4 regions of the Companilactobacillus allii genome follow, and region 1 is predicted to be linked to each of the others. Evidence: predicted binding sites of a transcription regulator. Region 1 holds the regulator's gene; each other region holds the start of a gene.

Region 1 (4,882 bases):
GGAAGTTGAAGCACGCACCAATGAAGGTATAGTACCGATAATCGCACCGGCGAATCCCCACAAAACGATGACTTGGTAATGCTGCAGTAAAAACTCCAACGGCTTAGAAAGAAGGCCAATACCAACTATCCCACCGATCCCAACGGGTAGAAAATACATGAAGTCAGTTTTGAAGTTTTGGCGGATATGTGCCATAAAATGGAGCAATCTTTCATAGATGCCTAGGATAGCAGCTAAAACACCACCTGAGACACCTGGTAAAATAAACCCAAGTGCAATTATGACACCCTTGAAAAAGCGGATGAAAAAATTCTCTTGTTTATTTTGCATATTTATTCTCAACTTGTTTTATTTGTAAATTAAAGAATATCAAAATACTGATATTAAAACAATTATAACTATAAGTCTTCTAATTCCATAGACTTTTCAGTCCATTCATCTTCGAGTTCACTCTGTTTAGCTTTATTTTCGTCCAGTTCCTTTTGAAGATCACCTAATTTAGTATATGAACTTAAATTTTCATCTTTGGTCATTTCAACTTGAATGGCGGCATTTTCCTTGTCTAGTGTTGCAATTTTGTCTTCTAATTCTTCAACTTGGCGTTGTAATTTACGTTCTTGTTTTTGTTGCTCTTTGGATTTTTGATATTCAACTTTTTTCTCACTCATATTATGTGTATCCAAAGATTCATCCAAATCTTCAGAGCTAGCTTCATTTGTCTTTTCAAGGTAGTAATCATAATCCCCAAGATAGACTGTACTGCCACTAGGTCCGATATCAACGATTCTATCTGCGAGTGTGTTAAGTAGGTAGCGATCATGTGAAACAAACAACACGGTGCCTTCAAATGCCTTCAGAGCATCTTCAAGAACTTCCTTACTATCAATATCCAAATGGTTAGTTGGTTCGTCCATTACTAAGAAATTATCATGTTCCATCGACAATTTAGTTAGGGTCAATCTGGCTTTTTCGCCACCAGATAATCCAGAAACTGGTTTTAATACATCATCACCACTAAAAAGAAAAGATCCAAGGACATTTCTTATGACTTGTTCATCTAGTCTAGGATATCTATCCCAAATTTCGTGTAGCACGTCTTTTTTTGGATCCAAGTTAGTTAGGTTCTGATCATAGTATCCAACTTGAACATTAGCACCAAATTGAAACTCACCTTTGATCATAGGAATCTGTCCTAAGATAGACTTCAAAAGGGTGGATTTACCGATACCATTAGGTCCAATAATACCAACACGTTCACCTTTTTTAACATCTAGGTTAATTGGTTCTGACATGATTTGATCAGCATCATAACCAATAGCAGCATCTTTGATCAATAAAACATCGTTACCACTTTCCTTATCAATCTGAAATGAGAAATGAACAGAGCCTTGATCAGAGTCAGGACGATCCATTATGTCCATTTTTTCTAGCTTCTTGCGACGACTTTGAGCCATTTTGGTCGTTGACGCACGCACGATATTCTTTTGAATATATTCCTCAGTCTTTTTGATTTCGGCTTGTTGTTCTTCGTAGTGTTTCCACTCAACGTCTTGATTCTTCTTCTTTTCTTTTAGATAGAAGGTGTAATTACCTGAATAATGTGTTGAAGAATGATGATTGATCTCTACAATTTCAGTTACTACCTTATCCAAGAAATATTGATCATGCGAAATAATCACTAGTGCACCACGATAACCTTTTAGATAACCTTCAAGCCATTCAACAGTATCAATATCCAAATGGTTTGTTGGTTCATCTAGTAACAAGATATCATGATGTTCTAGTAGCATTTTGGCCATGGCAAGACGAGATCTTTCACCACCGGATAAAGTAGAGATACGTTCTTTCCACACATCTTCTTCAAATCCGAATCCTTTGAGGACACTTCTTATTTCTGATTGATATCCGTAACCATTTTCCTGACGGAAAGTGTTTTGAAGTTGATCGTATTGTTTTAGGATTTGGTCATAGTCGTCAACGGTGTTATCTGCCAATTTATTCTCTAATTGGTGCATTTGTTTTTCTTGGACTTTTAAGTAGTCGAAGACTTTTTCCATTTCATCAAAAATAATATTGTCACTATCGAGGCCTGAATCCTGTGCCAAATAGCCGATATTAGTATTTTTTTTCAGCGCAATATTCCCACTGTTATAATTTTCTTGGTCAGAAATTATTTTGAGTAGGGTAGATTTACCTACACCATTTCGACCAACTAGGCCTATTCTACTGTTATCTTGAATCTCGAAGCTAACATTAGAAAAAAGTTTTTTTGTTCCAAAATTCTTAGTTATGCTCTGGGCTTGTAATAAAATCACGGTATAAACTCCTTTATATATTCACAATTTTATCATTAATTAGAAATTTCTGCCTTTTATGTCGTAAGATGTTGCGTTTTCATCCATTTTTATTTACTATAATAGTTAGTGAAACGATGAACACATGGTGGGATAATATGACAAAAACAACAGTACCAAACGCAACGATAAAACGTTTACCAATATATTATCGATACTTTCAGTTCTTAAAGGACGAAGGTACCAAGAAAATATCCTCAGGCGAATTGTCTGAAGGAGTAAAAATTGACAGTGCAACTATAAGACGTGACTTCTCATATCTTGGTGCACTTGGCAAGAGAGGATACGGCTACGATGTTAATAATTTGGTAGCTTTCTTTAAGAAACTTTTGAATCAAGACAAGAGAACAAACGTTGCCTTGGTCGGAGTTGGTAATTTAGGGAATGCCTTGTTGAATTATAACTTCTCGAGAACTAATAATGTTCGAATTGCCGCAGCATTTGACATTGATGAATCAATCGTTGGAACTGTTAAGAGCGGTGTTCCTGTTTATCATGTTAATGAACTAAAGGAACAACTCAATGTTCAACAGATCGATGTCTGTATTTTGACAGTATCTTCTAATGCTGCCCAAACAACAGCAGATTTGCTAGCTGATGCTGGTGTTAAAGGAATCTTGAATTTCACGCCGGTTATTATCAATGTGCCTAATTCAATTCGTGTACATTACGTTGATTTGGCTAATGAATTACAAACATTGATATTTTTCTTAGATCGTGACAAGTCATTAGAACAAGAGAACGAAGATAAAGAATAATTTTTTGGGAGGATATTTGCATGAGTGAACCATTATTTTTGAAACCTGTTTTTCATAATAAAATTTGGGGTGGTAGAAAGCTTGAAACAAAGTTTGGCTACAAGATACCTGATGGTGATATTGGTGAATGTTGGGCTATTTCTGGACATCCACATGGTAGATCCCTCGTAGAGAACGGTGAGTTCTCTGGTGAGTTCGTTGATGATCTATGGAATAACCATAGTGAATTATTTGGTAATCCAAAAGGTAAGGTCTTTCCTTTGCTTACAAAGATCTTGGATGCTGAAGCTAGTTTGTCAGTTCAAGTACATCCAGACAATGATTATGCATGGGAACATGAACATGAATTAGGTAAGACAGAATGCTGGTACATCATTGATGCTGAACCAGGTTCATATTTAATTTATGGACATAATGCAAAGAACAAAGAAGAACTAGATACAATGATTGAATCAGGTGATTGGGATCATTTATTAAGAAAAGTACCAGTTAAAACCGGTGATTTCTATTTTGTGCCTAGTGGTACAGTTCATGCCTTGAATAAAGGAATTATGGCACTAGAGACACAACAAAGTAGTGATACAACATATCGTTTGTATGATTATGATCGTGTTGAAAAGAGTACTGGTAAGAAACGTGAACTACACATTAAACAATCTGAAGATACAATTACAGTTCCACACGTTGATCCAAAGCTAGATATCGTAACAAAGACTGAAGGAAAGAATACATTCACTACATTTGTACAGCCTCCAGTTTCACCATATTTTGCTGTATATCGTTGGGAAATCAAAGAGCCAGTTACTTTGAGACATAATATTGGCAAGTACACATTGATCTCTGTTATTAGTGGTGAAGGTAAGATTACTGTTGATGGCAAAGATTATGATTTGAATAAAGGTGTGCATTTGATCGTACCTGCAACAGTTGATTCATGGACATTAGATGGTGATTTGAACATTATTGCTTCTGAATCAGGCGAAGAATAGAGAAAACATCTCACAATGTGGGGTGCTTTTTTTTGTCTAAAATCAACTTTGCGGTAAAATATTTAACATGCAAATTAAAATAAAAAATACAAACCTAAACTACAAGATTTATGGATCCGGCAAGCCAATTTATTTCTTCCACGGGATGAGTCTGGATTCTACTAGTCTTGAAGTAGTATACGAACCACTGTTTAAAAACAAAAATTATCAAAGAATATATTTGGACTTACCTGGATTAGGAGATTCACAGGATGTTCATGAAGTTAATTCTTCTGATGACGTTTTGGAATTAGTAATAGAATTTATTAAGCAAATATCGGGTGAGAAAAAGGTAGCGATTATTGGTCACTCTTATGGTGGATATATTTGTCTTGGACTCTTAGCAAAAATTCCAGACCAAATTAAAGCCGCATTTATTACTTGTCCGGTGATTCATGCAAACAAAGCAGATAGGAAAGTGTCCGTTCATAAAAACATCTTTTTAGAAGATGTCAAAATTGGCAAGAACGCTGATAAATATCAGGATTTTGTTAAAGGGAATGTTGTGATCAACCAAGATGCTTGGGAGACTTATCAAGCAACTGTCATACCAGGTTTGGCAAAATATAATCGACCATTTTGGGATAAGATTAAAAGTGAAAAGAAATATCAGTTTTCATTTGAAGATGAATTACCGCTTACATTATCTGGCTTACAGTCTAAAACTACGATTTTGTTAGGTAAAAATGATTACATAGTCGGTTATCAAGAACAACTGCGGCTATTGAACTCACACAACAAT
Region 2 (4,882 bases), 760 kb from region 1:
CAACTTTAGTTCTTTGCAATAGGTCTTTCATTGCATGTGCAATTTCTTCTTCGTTAACAAGAACAATTTCATCAACTAATTGACTAACAATAGGGAATGTAATGTCACCTGGTGTAGCAACATCAGTACCATCAGCTAGTGTGAAGTCTTCGTGATGTTTGGTGATCTTTCCAGATTTAACAGATGAATACATACCATGAACATTCTCTGATTGAACACCAACAATATGGATATTAGGATTAAATGATTTCAAGGCAGTGGCTATTCCGGAGATTAATCCACCCCCACCAACGGGAACAATAACAGTATCAACGTCCCAAATATCATCTAGAATCTCAAGTCCGATTGTTCCTTGTCCTGCGATAACATACTTGTCATTGAAAGGATCAACGATTGTCTTTCCTTCTTTTTCAGCACGTTCATGCATCCAATCATGTGCGTCATCAAAGGTTGCACCATGAATATCAACTTCAGCACCATAACCTCTTGTAGCATCACGTTTCATTTGTGGTGCTTCATCAGGCATTACGACTGTTGTGTCGATTCCTAATAAGTGTCCTGTCAAAGCTACACCTTGAGCATGGTTACCAGCAGAAGCTGTAATAACACCATGATCACGTTCTTCTTGAGTCAAGTGATTGATTTTGTTGTTAGCACCTCTAAATTTGAATGAACCGGTCAATTGCATATTCTCAAGTTTTAGGAAAACATCTCCGCCAACAATATTTCTACTTAAGAACATTGATTGCACTAATGGAGTTTTACGAGCATATTTGCTAACAATGGATTTTGCTTCCTCAATATCTTGAATACTAACAATGTTATCAACACCTACACCTTTAATCATTATTCCTACCTCCAGCAATTTTTTTAGTTCTAGAACTTCATTATTCTGTAACTGATAATTCTGTATATGGTAGATCTAGTGAATCAGCCAAGCCTTTATTTGTAACTTTACCTTCATAAAGGTTAACTCCTGAAGCTAATGCATCATCTGTCTTGATTGCTTCATTGATACCTTTGTCAGCAATTTCCAATAGATAACTGATGTTACCTTTTGATAGTGCCATTGTTGCAGTACGTGGTACAGCACCTGGTTGATTTGGAACAGCATAGTGAACGATTCCATCTTTAACGAAGACTGGATCATCGATTGTTGTTGGGTGATCAATTGTTTCAACGGTTCCACCTTGATCAATGGCAACATCAACTAGTACACTACCTGGTTTCATTGATTTAACCATGTATTCTTTAACCAACTTAGGTGGTTTTGAGCCTGGGATAAGAATTGTTGAAATGAATACATCAGCATCTTTGATTTCTTTAGCCAAGTTCTCTTCGTTTGATTTAACAGCTCTAAATGCCTTACCTGCGAATTTATCTTCAAGGAATTTGAGTCTGTCGTCGTTCAATTCAATAATAACAACTGAGCAACCCATACCTAATGCTAGTTCTGTAGCATTTATAGCAGCGTTACCACCACCGAAGATAACAACATTTCCGGCATGGATTCCTGGGATTCCTGGTAATAGGATTCCTTGTCCTTGATGTTGTGCTTCTAGATAATAAGCACCCATAATTACAGATCTTCTACCTGCAATTGCACTCATTGGAGCTAATAATTCGAGTTTGCCATCTTTAGAAATGGTTTCACCACCAATTGCGGTAGTTCCTGCTTTCATCATTGCTTCAACAGTTGGTTTGGAAGATGCCAAGTGCTGGAATCCCCAAACAATTTTACCTTTTGTAAAGTACTTATATTCTTCTGGATCTGGCTCTTTAACTTTGACAATTAGTTCAGCATTCCAACCTTCTTCATGGCTAACTAATTTTCCACCAGCATCAACATATTCATCATTGCTAAAACCTGCTCCAATACCAGCATCCGTTTCAACAAGGACTTCATTGCCAGCCTCTACCATTTTACGAACATTCCCAGGAGTAGCCGCAACACGACTTTCTCCTTCTTTTTGTTCCTTGATAATAGCGATTTGCATATTATAATCTCCTTTGTGAATAAAGTAACTATTTGCATCCGAGTTCATGGTACCGCTTACAATACAGCTTGGCAATGCCCTTTTTGGCTTCACAATCTGCAATATGAGTCAACTCGTTGGGAGGGTTGACGTTATTTTGCAAAAAAAGTTTTATTTTCACAATTATCATTTTCTAGATAATATGTATATTGAGTTTTTGTTACATTCTAAACGTACATGTGTTTACCTCCACTGAACACCCTTGATATATCAGCCTTTTTCGACAAGTTTTATATAGCCGGAATCTATGGTTCAAATTTAAGACTATTTATTATCAGTTTATCAAAATTTGCAAGTAATGATTGATTACTATTAAACCAACTGTTATCAGACTATTAAGACTAACAGCTTAACTTATAACATCATTATATTGTAGAATGTTATAATACATATACTAAGAGGAGGGCAATAAATGCAATCAATAGACAAAACAAGAGCCACTGGCTTGGCTCGATTCACTTCACTAGTGTATTTGTACACTGGATTAGGTGTAGCCTTTTGGACAATCGCAGCTAATGCCATTGCCAGAAACGCTTCACTTTCATACTCAATCATTAATATGATGGGTGCACATAGTCTTATCTTTTCATTAGTAGTAATTGCAGTAGCGTTTGGGTTCATTAGTATGGCTAATCGATTTGCGACTACTTCGTACTTAATGACCTTTATAAGTTATGTGGCATTCCTATTAACAATGGCTGTATTCGGTGTTCCAGTATTTTACATGTACACCGCTCAAAGTATCGTTCAATCTCTTGCAGTAACTTCTGTGATCTTCGTAGTAGCTGCTGGAATTGGTTTCTTTACAAAAAAGGACTTAACAAGTTGGAGTCGAACATTATTGATTGGTCTAATTTCAATCATTGTTGTTTCATTTCTTAACATTGTTATCTTCCACAGTACTGTTGCTGCATTATTAGTTAACATTGCTGTTATCCTAGTTTTCTTATTCTACATCGCCTTTGATTCACAAAATATCAAACGCATCTATACCAGTGCACAAGGTTCTCAAAACCTTGGTGCAATTGCACTAGTTGCTTCAATTAGTTTGGTTATGGATTTCATTAATATTTTCTTGAGTATCCTTTCTATTTTCGGTGATAGTAACTAAGGAATCATGTTGTGTTATTAATTGAGGTTTGAATTAATACCTGCTAGAATATATTTGTAATAAAAAACGACAAGCCCATACAAGGGGGTTGCCGTTACAACTCCACCAAAGTGGTGGCAGGTGTTCAACTAAAAAATAGGCCTACTGACCGGTCAAGTCGTAGAGGGCTTATTTTTTTAGCATCTTTTTTAATAACCTGTAAATCAATACTAACCGCATGATTTCAATCAACAGCTTCTCTGCTGCAGTAACGATTGACCTCAATACGACGCGAAAACGTGCGCCAGAACGCAACTTTCTCCGTCTAATAAAAAAAATCCGATATTTACTTACGTAAATACCAAATTTTTTCGTATTATACTCAAAAGTTGAACGCGTTCTATCACACTCTCAAGAAAAACATACATCGCTATTCCTTTCGTTCAAAATATCCACCATAATATTCTCTATCATAGCTTCCACCTCTCTTTCCAGAAGATAGCCACCACTCCGACAAGTTGCACTTACAAGTATGCGGTATTAATATCTAAAATCAAAACAATAACTGTAAATATAACCAATTAAATATAGTTCTAGAAATCCCCTTATAAAGGTATTTCTAGAACTATATTTTTTACGATCATCCCCCCATTTTAAATCACAACGTCAAAAAGCATTGACTGTGTGTCGTTATAGACATATACTAGTTATTGTCGTTAACGACATACAGGAGATGATTATGACAAAACAATTTAAAACATTAGATGACTTTTTAGGAACACACTTTATTTACACATACGATAACGGTTGGGAATATGAATGGTATGCAAAAAATGACCATACAGTAGATTACCGTATCCATGGTGGTATGGTTGCTGGACGTTGGGTAACTGATCAAGAAGCCAACATCGTTATGTTGACAGAAGGTATCTACAAGATTTCTTGGACAGAGCCCACTGGAACAGACGTTGCCTTGGATTTCTTGCCTAATGAGAAAAAAATCCACGGTACAATATTCTTCCCTAAGTGGGTTGAAGAACATCCCGAAATAACTGTTACTTATCAAAATGAGCACATTGACTTAATGCATGAATCACGTGAGAAATATGAAACATACCCTAAGTTGGTAGTTCCAGAATTCGCAAATATCACATATATCGGTGATGCTGGTATTAACAATGAAGATGTTATCAGTGAAGCACCTTTTGATACACTTCCAGATGATATTCGTGCTGGTAAATATTTTGACAAGAATTATAAAAGAATCAATAAATAAAGTTGAGATTGTTTAGTTAGATGCGATAATATTCATGGTACTAATCGAATAATAGGAGAAATAAATGCCTAAAAAAAGAGTTTTACCATATATATTATTAGGATTGATCAACAATCAAACAAAAATGTCCGGATATCAAATCAGTCAAGAATTCAATAATGAGATCGGTGAATTTTGGCATGCGTCACATAGCCAGATATACCCTGAACTACAAAGAATGATCGATGATAACTGGATCAAACAAGATGATGAGACAACAGATTCAAAGTCGATTTTTTACATAATTACAGCCGACGGGAAAAGTACTCTTAACAACTGGTTAACTGAGCCACTGTCAGCCAAAGATGATTATTTTTCTCTGAAATTATATTTTATTAAGGATCGAAACAATCCCTTATTAAAGAATCTGCTTGAGCAACAATTACAGATGACTTCTGATCATTATGATCATTTACTCAAACGTAAATCATTACTTTTTAC
Region 3 (4,882 bases), 880 kb from region 1:
TCGTTGAATTGGATACCATTACCTTCAGCTGATCCATATTTCTTGATCAATTCGCCAAGATATCTAACTCCGTCTTTGGCTGACTTGATAAATGGTAACACTAGTGTTGTTAGTGAATCTTCAGCGAATCCGTTCTCTACAAATGGGTCAAATGCCAAAACTCTTTCATTAGCGTAAACACTCTCTGTAGCACTTTCACCAACGTTTAATTCGTTGAATCCGTCTTCTTCATTAGGTCCTTCACTTTGATCAGCATTCGGTGTTGATGTATAGCGATAGCCACTTTCTGGTAGTGGTACAGTCAACTTATTGAATGGTGATACATATGTCTCCTTACGACCTGATACAGCTGGTTGCACGAAGAACTTCTTAGGGTGAATCGCAACAAGTCTATCTTCGTTTCTTGAGATATAAGTTGCTCCATCCATTGAAGCATCTTTACCAACCATAATTGAAGTACATGCGGATAATTCTAGACGATCTGTAGTCATATTAATTCTCCTCCAAAATTTTTTTAAGCAATTTTTCGTTCTGTATTAGGTACTCGTTGAATCAAATGATCGACCCTTTCGATCTGTTGTAAGAACAAGATCAATCTGGTATAGCGAAACTCGTCAGCTTCTGGGAACTTTTCTACCAACTCTTTACCGATATCATAGGCATTACGACGTCCATTGATCTTGCTGAATACAAAGGAACAATAAGCATCTAACTCCAGATAGCTCTCTTCAGGAATATGCATATGCATTTTTCGGAAGAATTTTTGTATTGGATGATTTTGCTCACGAACAATAGTAATAATGCCTGCTTTTCGCTTGAATTTAACTTCTGGGTTTTTTTCGAAGACCAATTGTTTCAAATCTTCTTCAGTAAGTTCATTTGAACGATCCTTAGCCATAGCTATTAACCTCCTTATTCAGTCTTAGTATCTTTTTTGATATTAATTAATGGTAGGATCATTGACACTACTAATACTACTAATAGGATCAAGCCCATTTCATTACTTCCAGCGAATCCACCAGGAGTAACATCCCCAAGAACTCCAGTTACATGCAAGATGATACCGATCAAACCAATGATCGATCCACCAGCAATAAGTCCTGATGAAAGACTGACACCACTTTGTACACGTCTTTCTTTGAGTTCTTTTTCTTTGGTTGAGTTTTCAATCAATAGTTTAACTAAAGCTCCAACTAGAATGATTGATGTTGTTGACATTGGTAGATAAAAGCCAAGAGCAACTGTCATGATCGATAGTCCTAACATCCAACATACCAAAGCCATAACAACACCGACGATAATCATTATCCAAGGCAAGTTCCCTGACATAATTCCTGATGTCAATGTGGCAATCAAGTTGGCTTGAGGCATACCAAATGGTGGATTGGATCCAGTTATTCTCAATTGAGGTTCAAGGATAACGGTTGTACCTACAACTACAATAACACCGATCATTGCAGCAATCATGAAGTACTTCATCATTTCGTTGTTGTTACCACCAATTACATAGTTAACTTTTTGCGTTTGCATGTAAGCCCCACCAACGGAGATTGCGGTAACTATGAAAACACCGAATAACAATAGGATTTCACTGTGCTGCGTATTAGTCCAGCCAAATATTACAAATACTAACGTCATGATAACTAACGAAGCGATTGTCATACCGGAAACTGGTGCATTAGAACAGCCAATCGTACCAGCCAAACGTGCTGAAACGATGACGAATAATAGAGCTAATAATAATGAAAGGATTCCAGCAACAATAGCCATTAAGAAGTTGCCTGAGATGAAGAATCCTACTACAAAAATTGCGATAGTACCAATTAATAATGCCCAAATACCTAATGTGTTCTTTTCGCTATCTTCACTATTTCTAGCGTTAAGCGTTTTCTTAACAGATGTAATAATAACTGGAATGAGCTTGACAGCACCAACAATACCACCACAAAGCATCATACCAGCACCGATATACTTAGAATATGATCCAGCAACTTGATCAACACTCATCTGTGAAACTGATACAGCTGCGTCATTCCATACGTGGGATGAGCTTCCGGCCATTTGTGTGAAATAAGCAATCAAAGGTGTAATGGCAAAGTTTGAAAGAACCGATCCAGCAAACATTACCAAGGCAACCTCTAGTCCAACAACGAATCCAATACCAGCTAGCATTGGGTTAACTTCTGTGGACATCTTCCAACGATAAAATGAACTACCAACATAAGTGATCATGCTGTTTACCCAGCCGAATACTTGTGTTGTGAGTATCGTCAAAATACCACCAATACCAAATCCAATACCCATAAACTTCAATGAGTCACCACCGGCTTCAGACGCTACTAGTGCTTCTGAGATGGCCATGGATTCTGGATAAACCAACTTTCCGTGTTCTTCAACTACTAAGTAATTTTGAACTAATGAAGCTGAACCAATAGCGAACAATACAGCAAGCGCACCAACTGCAATACCAGCAATAAAATTAACTTTACCACCGATAATAATGATAGCTGGTAACACATAAATCATCCCACTGGCGATTGATTCACCACCACTAGACATCCCTTGTAAGAGGTTCTTACCAAGTATTCCCTTCTTTTTAGCAAATACTCCGACCATACCAGAACCAATAATGGATCCCGGAATACCGGCCGCAACAGTAAGACCCGCTTTCATACCAGAGTATGCCGTTGAAGCAGCGAAGATAACTGCCAAAATGGCACCCATGATCATGATGGTTGAACTTCCACCTTTATTATTCTTGTCGGTCACATACGGGACGTATTTGTTACCATCTACACCACCGTAAGCCGATTGAGATAACCGTTTTTTCAAAATAGTTCCCTCCTTCTACTAATATTTTTTTACAGAATCAATCCTCAAACCCTTAATCCCAGTCCTTTCTATTTATCCGTAATCGCAACTTTATGTTAACTTCTTCACATGTATTTAGTCAAGTACTTTTCAGAAATATATCTCAAAATATACCAAATGTGCGTACTTATTTATAAACCAAATACAGTTACAATTGTAGATTCAAAATTGGCTATATTCCTGCTATAATACGGATATACACGTGTTCACATTTAGTAAACAATAATTCTAGCTTAATTTTACATTATAATTTGATGAGAATTATTAAAATAAATATTAATTACCTTTTTCATTGATTTACAAAAAAGAACCTTGTTTTCACAGAGTTCTTAATACTTTTCACTAATTATAAATTTGAATCCATCTTAAAAAATTACAGTTTTCTATTTTTCTTTTGTTTGCTTCGCAAACGCGTTAAAAAGCGCAGCTTCCTGCATATAAGTCAAAAAGTCCTAGCATCCACTTTGTGGACACTAGGACTTTTTGACTTATATGTAAAAGCTAATCGCGCTTTTTAACGCTCTGTTTATTGTGCAAGGTAACGATAAAGAGGATTGCAACCACAAATGTACTGATGGTAGTAAGACTCAATCCAAAATTCACTAGGTCGAATAATCCCAATAATATCAGCAAAGCAATTGCGATATAACTGAACCAAATTCTTTCAAATTTCATTATATATGTCCTCTTTTCTTAATTTAAGCATTAACTGTTCCAGCGTCTTGTTCTGCATGTAATTGTTCAGCTTGTTTTGCAGCAACACGTTCTGAAATCTTCATGAATGGTAGATACAAAACAACACCAATTGCTAGAATTACAACTTGTAGAACTACGGCACGCCAGTCACCGGCTGTTGATAGATATGGTCCGATCAATGGTGGTGTAGTCCATGGTACCAAGACGACTGTCTTAGAAACAATACCTAGTAATGTTGCATAATAACCCATCAAAGCTCCGATAATTGGGAACAATACGAATGGAATCATCATTGGCAAGTTGAAGACGATAGGATAACCGAAGATCATAGGTTCGTTGATATTGAAAATACCAGGAGCTAATGAAAGTTTGGCAACGTCTTTACTTGACTTAACTTTACTAAATAACAAAATAGCGATAATAAGAGAAATTGTTGAACCAGAACCACCAACTAGAACGTAGTTTGAAACGAATGAAGTTGTGATGATGTTAGGAATATGTGCATGGTGAGCATAAGCTAACATGTTTTGGTTCATGTTGATAAGTACAAGTGGATCCATCAAAGAACCTGAAATAACTGTTTGGTGAATACCTAATGTGAATAAGAAGTTGGCTACAAAGTAGATTACACAGAATCCTAAGATACTTGTGTTAAATCCACGAAGTGGTTCTTGTACCCAGTTCTTAATCAAGTTGATCAAATCTGTATTGAAAAATCCTGCTAACAATGCAGCAATCAAAGCAAAGAATGACATTAAGATCAAGGCAGGAAGTAAAACACTAAATGAAGAACTAACTGCAGGTGGAACATTTTCACCTAAGTTGATCTGTAACTTTTTAACTCCAGCTAATTTGATGAACATAGCTGTAGCTACAAGTCCGATAATAATACCACCGAACATACCTTGTGTACCTGTGTTCAAGAAGCTCAAACCACCAGTAACGTTATGTGCTTTTCCGGCAGCATCTGTTAATGAAACAGTACCAGGCATCATAATGAATAGTGAAGCTAGTGACATAGCTGCAGCAGCGATTGGGTTATTAAAGCCTTTATTCTTGGCTAAAGCATATCCAATCATTGGAGCAACCAAGACACTGGCAACGTTCAAAGTACCATTTGAAATGGCGTTACCAAAAACTTGAACCTTTGTTAATGTATCACCTTTAAAGATCCACATGAAAACTGTGTTGTTCAACAATGTACCCAAACCAGCAATAATGAAAACTGGAAGGATAACAGCGAACGCATCACGCAAAGATCTTAGGTAAACCCAGTTACCTACAGTAACAGAAATTTGCGTGAACTTATCCAAAA
Region 4 (4,882 bases), 1.2 Mb from region 1:
ATTTGCCATATCGGTAATGATTTCTTGGGGATGCAAATAAGCATTTTTATCAGAGCCAAATGGTGAATAACCCATAAATGAAATATCATGTTCCTTTTGCCAAGGTAGTATCGAATATTCAATACCACGGCTTCCAATGTTGTAGAGGTTTTGGTTAACTTTACATTGATCACCATTAGGAACTGAATACAATTCTTTTAAGTCGTTTATATCAAAGTTTGAGACACCAAAATCTTTGATATAGCCGGCTTTTTTCATATCAACAAGTCCACTAATAGTCTCAGCAAGTGGAGTCTCACCACGCCAATGTAGTAAATATAGGTCCAAATAATCAGTCTGAAGTCGTTTGAGGGAGTGCTCTAAGCTATTCTTGATTAGTTTGGGAGTAGCGTGATAAGGGTAAAACTTAGATACTAGTTGGAATTTTTGCCTATCAAAATCTTTTATTGCTTCACCAACTAAAGTTTCTGCGGCACCTTCACCGTACATTTCAGCAGTATCGATCAAAGTTATTCCATGGTTTAAGCCATATTGAATAGTTTGGATCTCGGCAGATCCTTTAGATGGATCTTCACCGATTCGCCAAGTTCCCATACCAATGATAGAGGTAGGTTGATCATTAAATTGTATTTGTCGCATAATGTTTCCTCCTATGTGATAGATATCAATGCGTTCTTTTGTAGACTGATTCTTGGAAAAACAGATAGTTCAGATATAGTTTAAATGTTTCATCTAGGATGTGTAAATCTAAACCGAAGTATTCTGAGATCTTATTCAGTCGATAATTGGTCGTATTGCGATGAATATGCAGTTGTTTAGAGGTTTCAGTGACACTTTCATTGTTTATAAAGTAACAAGACAATGTGTCTATTAACTCACGACCGCCGTCAGTTTGATGCAGAGTATTGAATTGTTCGATTATTTCATGTGTGGATAAGTCTGTTGAGAGAATTTTATCAATGAGGCTGATTTGATTATAAAAATTGGTATTATCAAAATCAAAAATCTGAGCAACACGGATCGTACTTTGAGCTTGTTTGACGGATTTACCCAACAAAGTTGTTTTGTTGCCAACGCCAACTTTGATATGTTTGGATATGGCTCTTTTTAAATAAAGATTCATGGCAGTATCTGATGCCGTGATGATGACTGTACTGTGTGGTGAAAGAGCTAGTGTGTAGTCATTCTTCTTGATAAGTAAAGGTGTTGTATCTGCGGTCTCAACGACAATTGCGAACCGTTGTATAAATAGATCTACTTGTAATAACTTGGCCTCAATATTGAGTTCGGTCTGAGCTTTAATATCGTCAGTTACTTCAGTCCATTGGTATAAGAAACGATTCAATCTATTCTTGTGTTGTGCTTCAACTTGATTGTTATAACTTTGAGTTATCAATAATTCTGTCGAGATTTTTAGTAGAGATGCTAAAGGAGTGACTTTTTTTGGGTCACCGGTAATACCTATCACACCAATAGTTTTACTTTGAAATTGAACGGGAATATTGACTCCGGGTTGTCCATGAGTTCCAAAGGATTGAATCATTGGTAAGGTTTCACTTTTCTCTATAGCGTCAACGGCACCAACGTGTAGAGTGTTGAGTCTATTTTTGTCACCACTAGCGATAATGTATCCATGTTCGTTCATCATATTGATATTGTAAGGGATACTTTCCATCATCCGATCAACAATGGACTGTGCGAGTATGGGATCAAGTTTCATAATGGCCATCCTTTTGTACAAAATAGCACAATCGATTTCTAATAGTCCTTTTAGAATAGGAATTTGATTAGTTGATTATTTTGTGCGTTTATTTATTTTTCATTATTAACGTAAATGATAATACTATAATACCAATAAGAGAATACGTTTTCTTATTTAAACGACAAATAATTATTGTGCAAATGAACATTGAATGAAAATAATAATCAGGCTATTATATTACTCGTAAATCAATTGTTCAATTTTTAACAAGAAAGCATTAAAAGCGAGGAGGAATTGCAGTGATAGCATGGTGGGCCGCATTAATAGGTTTGGCTTTAGCAATTATTTTAATTTTATTCAAAGTAAATCCTGTCTATTCATTGATGATGGGAAGCATTATAGGTTGTTTGTTAGGAGGAATGAGTCTAGCACAAACAACTAATACAATAGTAACTGGTAGTTCAGGTGTCATGGGGACGATCATCAGAGTTATTGCGGCAGGTGTCTTAGCCGGGGTCATGATGGAGTCTGGCGCTGCCAATGTGATTGCGACTAATATAGTCAGTCACTTCAGTGATAGATTGACGATTCTTGCACTAGCATTATCCACAATGGTTCTGACTGGAGTAGGAATATTTATTCCAGTTGCTGTTCTTATCGTTGCTCCGATAGCATTAGAGGTCGGTCAAAAGATGCATTACAGCAAGTTATCATTGTTGGTTGCATTATCAGGTGGAGGTAAGGCAGGTAATATTATTTCGCCTAACCCTAATACTATAGCTGCTGCTAAGGGATTCAATGTTGAATTATCACAAGTCATGATAGCTGACTTTGTACCAGCAGTAGTTGGTTTGATCGTTGCTGTTTTACTAGCAATGTTAGTAAAGAATAGAGGAACTTTCATACCAGCAGACCAAAAATTCGCCAAAAAAGAAGTCGAAGATCTACCAAGTTTGGGTTCAGCAATCACAACTCCATTAGTTGCCGTTGTCTTGTTGTTGATAACACCCATTGGGGATGTTTTAGGTATCAAGGCTTTATCAAGCTTGAATATTGATGCAATGTATATCTTACCAATTGCTGGATTGATCGGAACTCTAGCAATGAAGCAACAACGTAAGTTCTTAACTTATATGAAAAATGGACTAGCTAGAATGACTGATGTTGTAATGATCCTTATCGGTGCTGGTGCGATTGCTGGATTGATATCAGCTTCTAACTTGCCACAAGAAATCGTTATGTTGGTTAAATCATCAGGTATATCAGGAACATTCCTGGCACCAATCGCCGGTATTTTGATGGCAGGTGCCACGGGTTCAACATCAACTGGTGTTATTCTTGCTTCTAATTCTTTCAGCAAGTCGATTATGTCACTGGGAATCTCAGGAACAGGTGCTGCCGCAATGGTTCATACCGGAGCCACTGTTATTGACCAATTACCACATGGTAATTACTTCCACGTCACAGCCCAATCAGTCAATATGCAATTCAAGGAAAGAATGAGTGTTGTAGTTTGGGAAATGTTAGTGGGATTGTCTATGACGATTGTCGCTACACTTATGTACGGTGGTTTATTCTAATTATTGAAGGTGGATAAAATGAAAATTGTACTCGCTCCAGATTCATTCAAAAATTCTTTAACTGCTAAGCAAGTCGCTTCAGCAATGCAAACAGGATTACAACGAGTTTATCCTGACGCAACTTTTGTTAAAGTACCAATGGCTGATGGTGGTGAAGGTACTGTTCAATCACTGGTCGATGCTAAAAATGGTCAAATTTTGACGGAAAAAGTTATCAATCCTTTGGGTGTTGAAACACAAGCACATTACGGATTGATAGATGATGGAAGTGTTGCTGTCATTGAAATGGCAGAGGCCAGTGGAATTCAATTCATTAATGAATATACTAGAAACCCATACGTGACGACTACTTATGGAACTGGCCAATTAATGAAAGCTGCTATTAAACATGGGGCCAAGACTATTATTATTGGTATCGGTGGATCAGCGACCAACGATGGTGGGGCCGGTATGGCTCAAGCACTTGGCGCCCATTTATTAGATGCAGATAATAATGAATTGAAATATGGAGGAGCAGTGTTGAAGAAGTTAAGCAAAATCGACATCAGTGAAATGCTTCCAGAATTAAATGATATCAAGATCATTGTCGCATCAGATGTTACCAATCCATTGACTGGCAAAAATGGTGCCTCACACGTCTTTGGACCACAAAAAGGTGCTAATGAAGAAATGGTAGAGTTCTTAGACGATGCCTTGTCACATTATGCAAAAGTAATCAAAAAAGACCTCGGTAAAGACTTAGAACAAACACCAGGAGCTGGTGCTGCAGGCGGTTTAGGAGCCGGGTTATTGGCATTTACCAACGCAAAGTTACAGTCAGGTGTTGATATAGTTGTTAATTACACAGGCTTAAAAGATCAAGTTAAAGACGCCGATTTAGTATTTACAGGCGAAGGCCAAATTGACTTTCAAACTAAATTCGGCAAGACACCAATTGGCGTTAGCCAAGCTACCAAAGAAGTTAATAAAAATGCAACAGTAGTAGCGATTGCCGGTAGTGTAGGAGACAGGATCTCTGAACTTTACCCATTAGGAATAGATGCAATATTCACCTGTGTACCAGGTGTTCAAAGTTTAGATAAAGCAATTTCAGATTCAGGTAAGAATATAGAACAAGTTTGTGAGAACGTCGGCCGCCTATTTAAGAGCGTAACAACACGCGGTTAATTTTTGAGCATTAACACTAAAATGAGGTGCCATTCACATCGTGAATGACACCTCATTTTAATGTTAAGCGGAAGAAATTGCGTGTTGTTACGCGTTTGCGAAGCAAACCAGGACGTATGAAAAGTAGCGTATAACGTGTGCTAAAATCAGGTAGAAGTGAGTGCTAAATAATACGAGACGGTACTAAGTTCATTAAATTAAGTAAAGAAAATTGCGTGTTGTTACGCGTTTGCGAAGCAAACCAGGAACGTATAAGAAAGTAGCGAGGAAGTATCTATAAAAAATTAATTACTCAAAAAGAATTGAGTACTATTACAAACTTGCAGTGAAAACGCGTGACAAAACACAATTTTCTCAATATAAGCCTAAAAGACCGATATTTACTTGCGTAAATACCGGCATTTTAGGCTTATAAACGAAAACTGAACGTGTT

What was found. The regulator Rex, encoded in region 1, represses fermentation and respiration genes when NADH is low (regulators of the CRP and FNR family bind a similar motif). The targets are predictions, from matches to a motif close to TTGTGAANTANTTCACAA.
Region 2: ald (alanine dehydrogenase) is a predicted target of Rex. The motif match lies at 2,011-2,028, and genes of this name have one in related genera.
Region 3: BTM29_RS04460 (OPT/YSL family transporter) is a predicted target of Rex. The motif match lies at 2,925-2,942, and genes of this name have one in related genera.
Region 4: BTM29_RS06570 (GntP family permease) is a predicted target of Rex. The motif match lies at 1,955-1,972, and genes of this name have one in related genera.

Annotation. Positions count from the first base shown of each region.
Region 1 covers NZ_CP019323.1:50,589-55,470, reverse strand. The annotation lists gene BTM29_RS00265 (DUF368 domain-containing protein) at 1-330, opposite strand, end outside; gene BTM29_RS00260 (ABC-F family ATP-binding cassette domain-containing protein) at 399-2,315, opposite strand; gene BTM29_RS00255 (redox-sensing transcriptional repressor Rex) at 2,453-3,112, shown strand; gene manA (mannose-6-phosphate isomerase, class I) at 3,133-4,101, shown strand; gene BTM29_RS00245 (alpha/beta fold hydrolase) at 4,169-4,882, shown strand, end outside.
Region 2 covers NZ_CP019323.1:808,673-813,554, reverse strand. The annotation lists gene tdcB (bifunctional threonine ammonia-lyase/L-serine ammonia-lyase TdcB) at 1-847, opposite strand, end outside; gene ald (alanine dehydrogenase) at 888-1,997, opposite strand; gene BTM29_RS03875 (Bax inhibitor-1/YccA family protein) at 2,449-3,147, shown strand; gene BTM29_RS03870 (phenolic acid decarboxylase) at 3,866-4,402, shown strand; gene BTM29_RS03865 (PadR family transcriptional regulator) at 4,467-4,882, shown strand, end outside.
Region 3 covers NZ_CP019323.1:930,393-935,274, reverse strand. The annotation lists gene BTM29_RS04470 (C69 family dipeptidase) at 1-491, opposite strand, end outside; gene BTM29_RS04465 (coenzyme PQQ biosynthesis protein PqqD, pqqD) at 515-898, opposite strand; gene BTM29_RS04460 (OPT/YSL family transporter) at 913-2,832, opposite strand; gene BTM29_RS12780 (hypothetical protein) at 3,373-3,546, opposite strand; gene BTM29_RS04455 (PTS sugar transporter subunit IIC) at 3,570-4,882, opposite strand, start outside.
Region 4 covers NZ_CP019323.1:1,347,777-1,352,658, forward strand. The annotation lists gene BTM29_RS06560 (aldo/keto reductase) at 1-639, opposite strand, end outside; gene BTM29_RS06565 (CdaR family transcriptional regulator) at 665-1,720, opposite strand; gene BTM29_RS06570 (GntP family permease) at 1,996-3,282, shown strand; gene BTM29_RS06575 (glycerate kinase family protein) at 3,301-4,449, shown strand.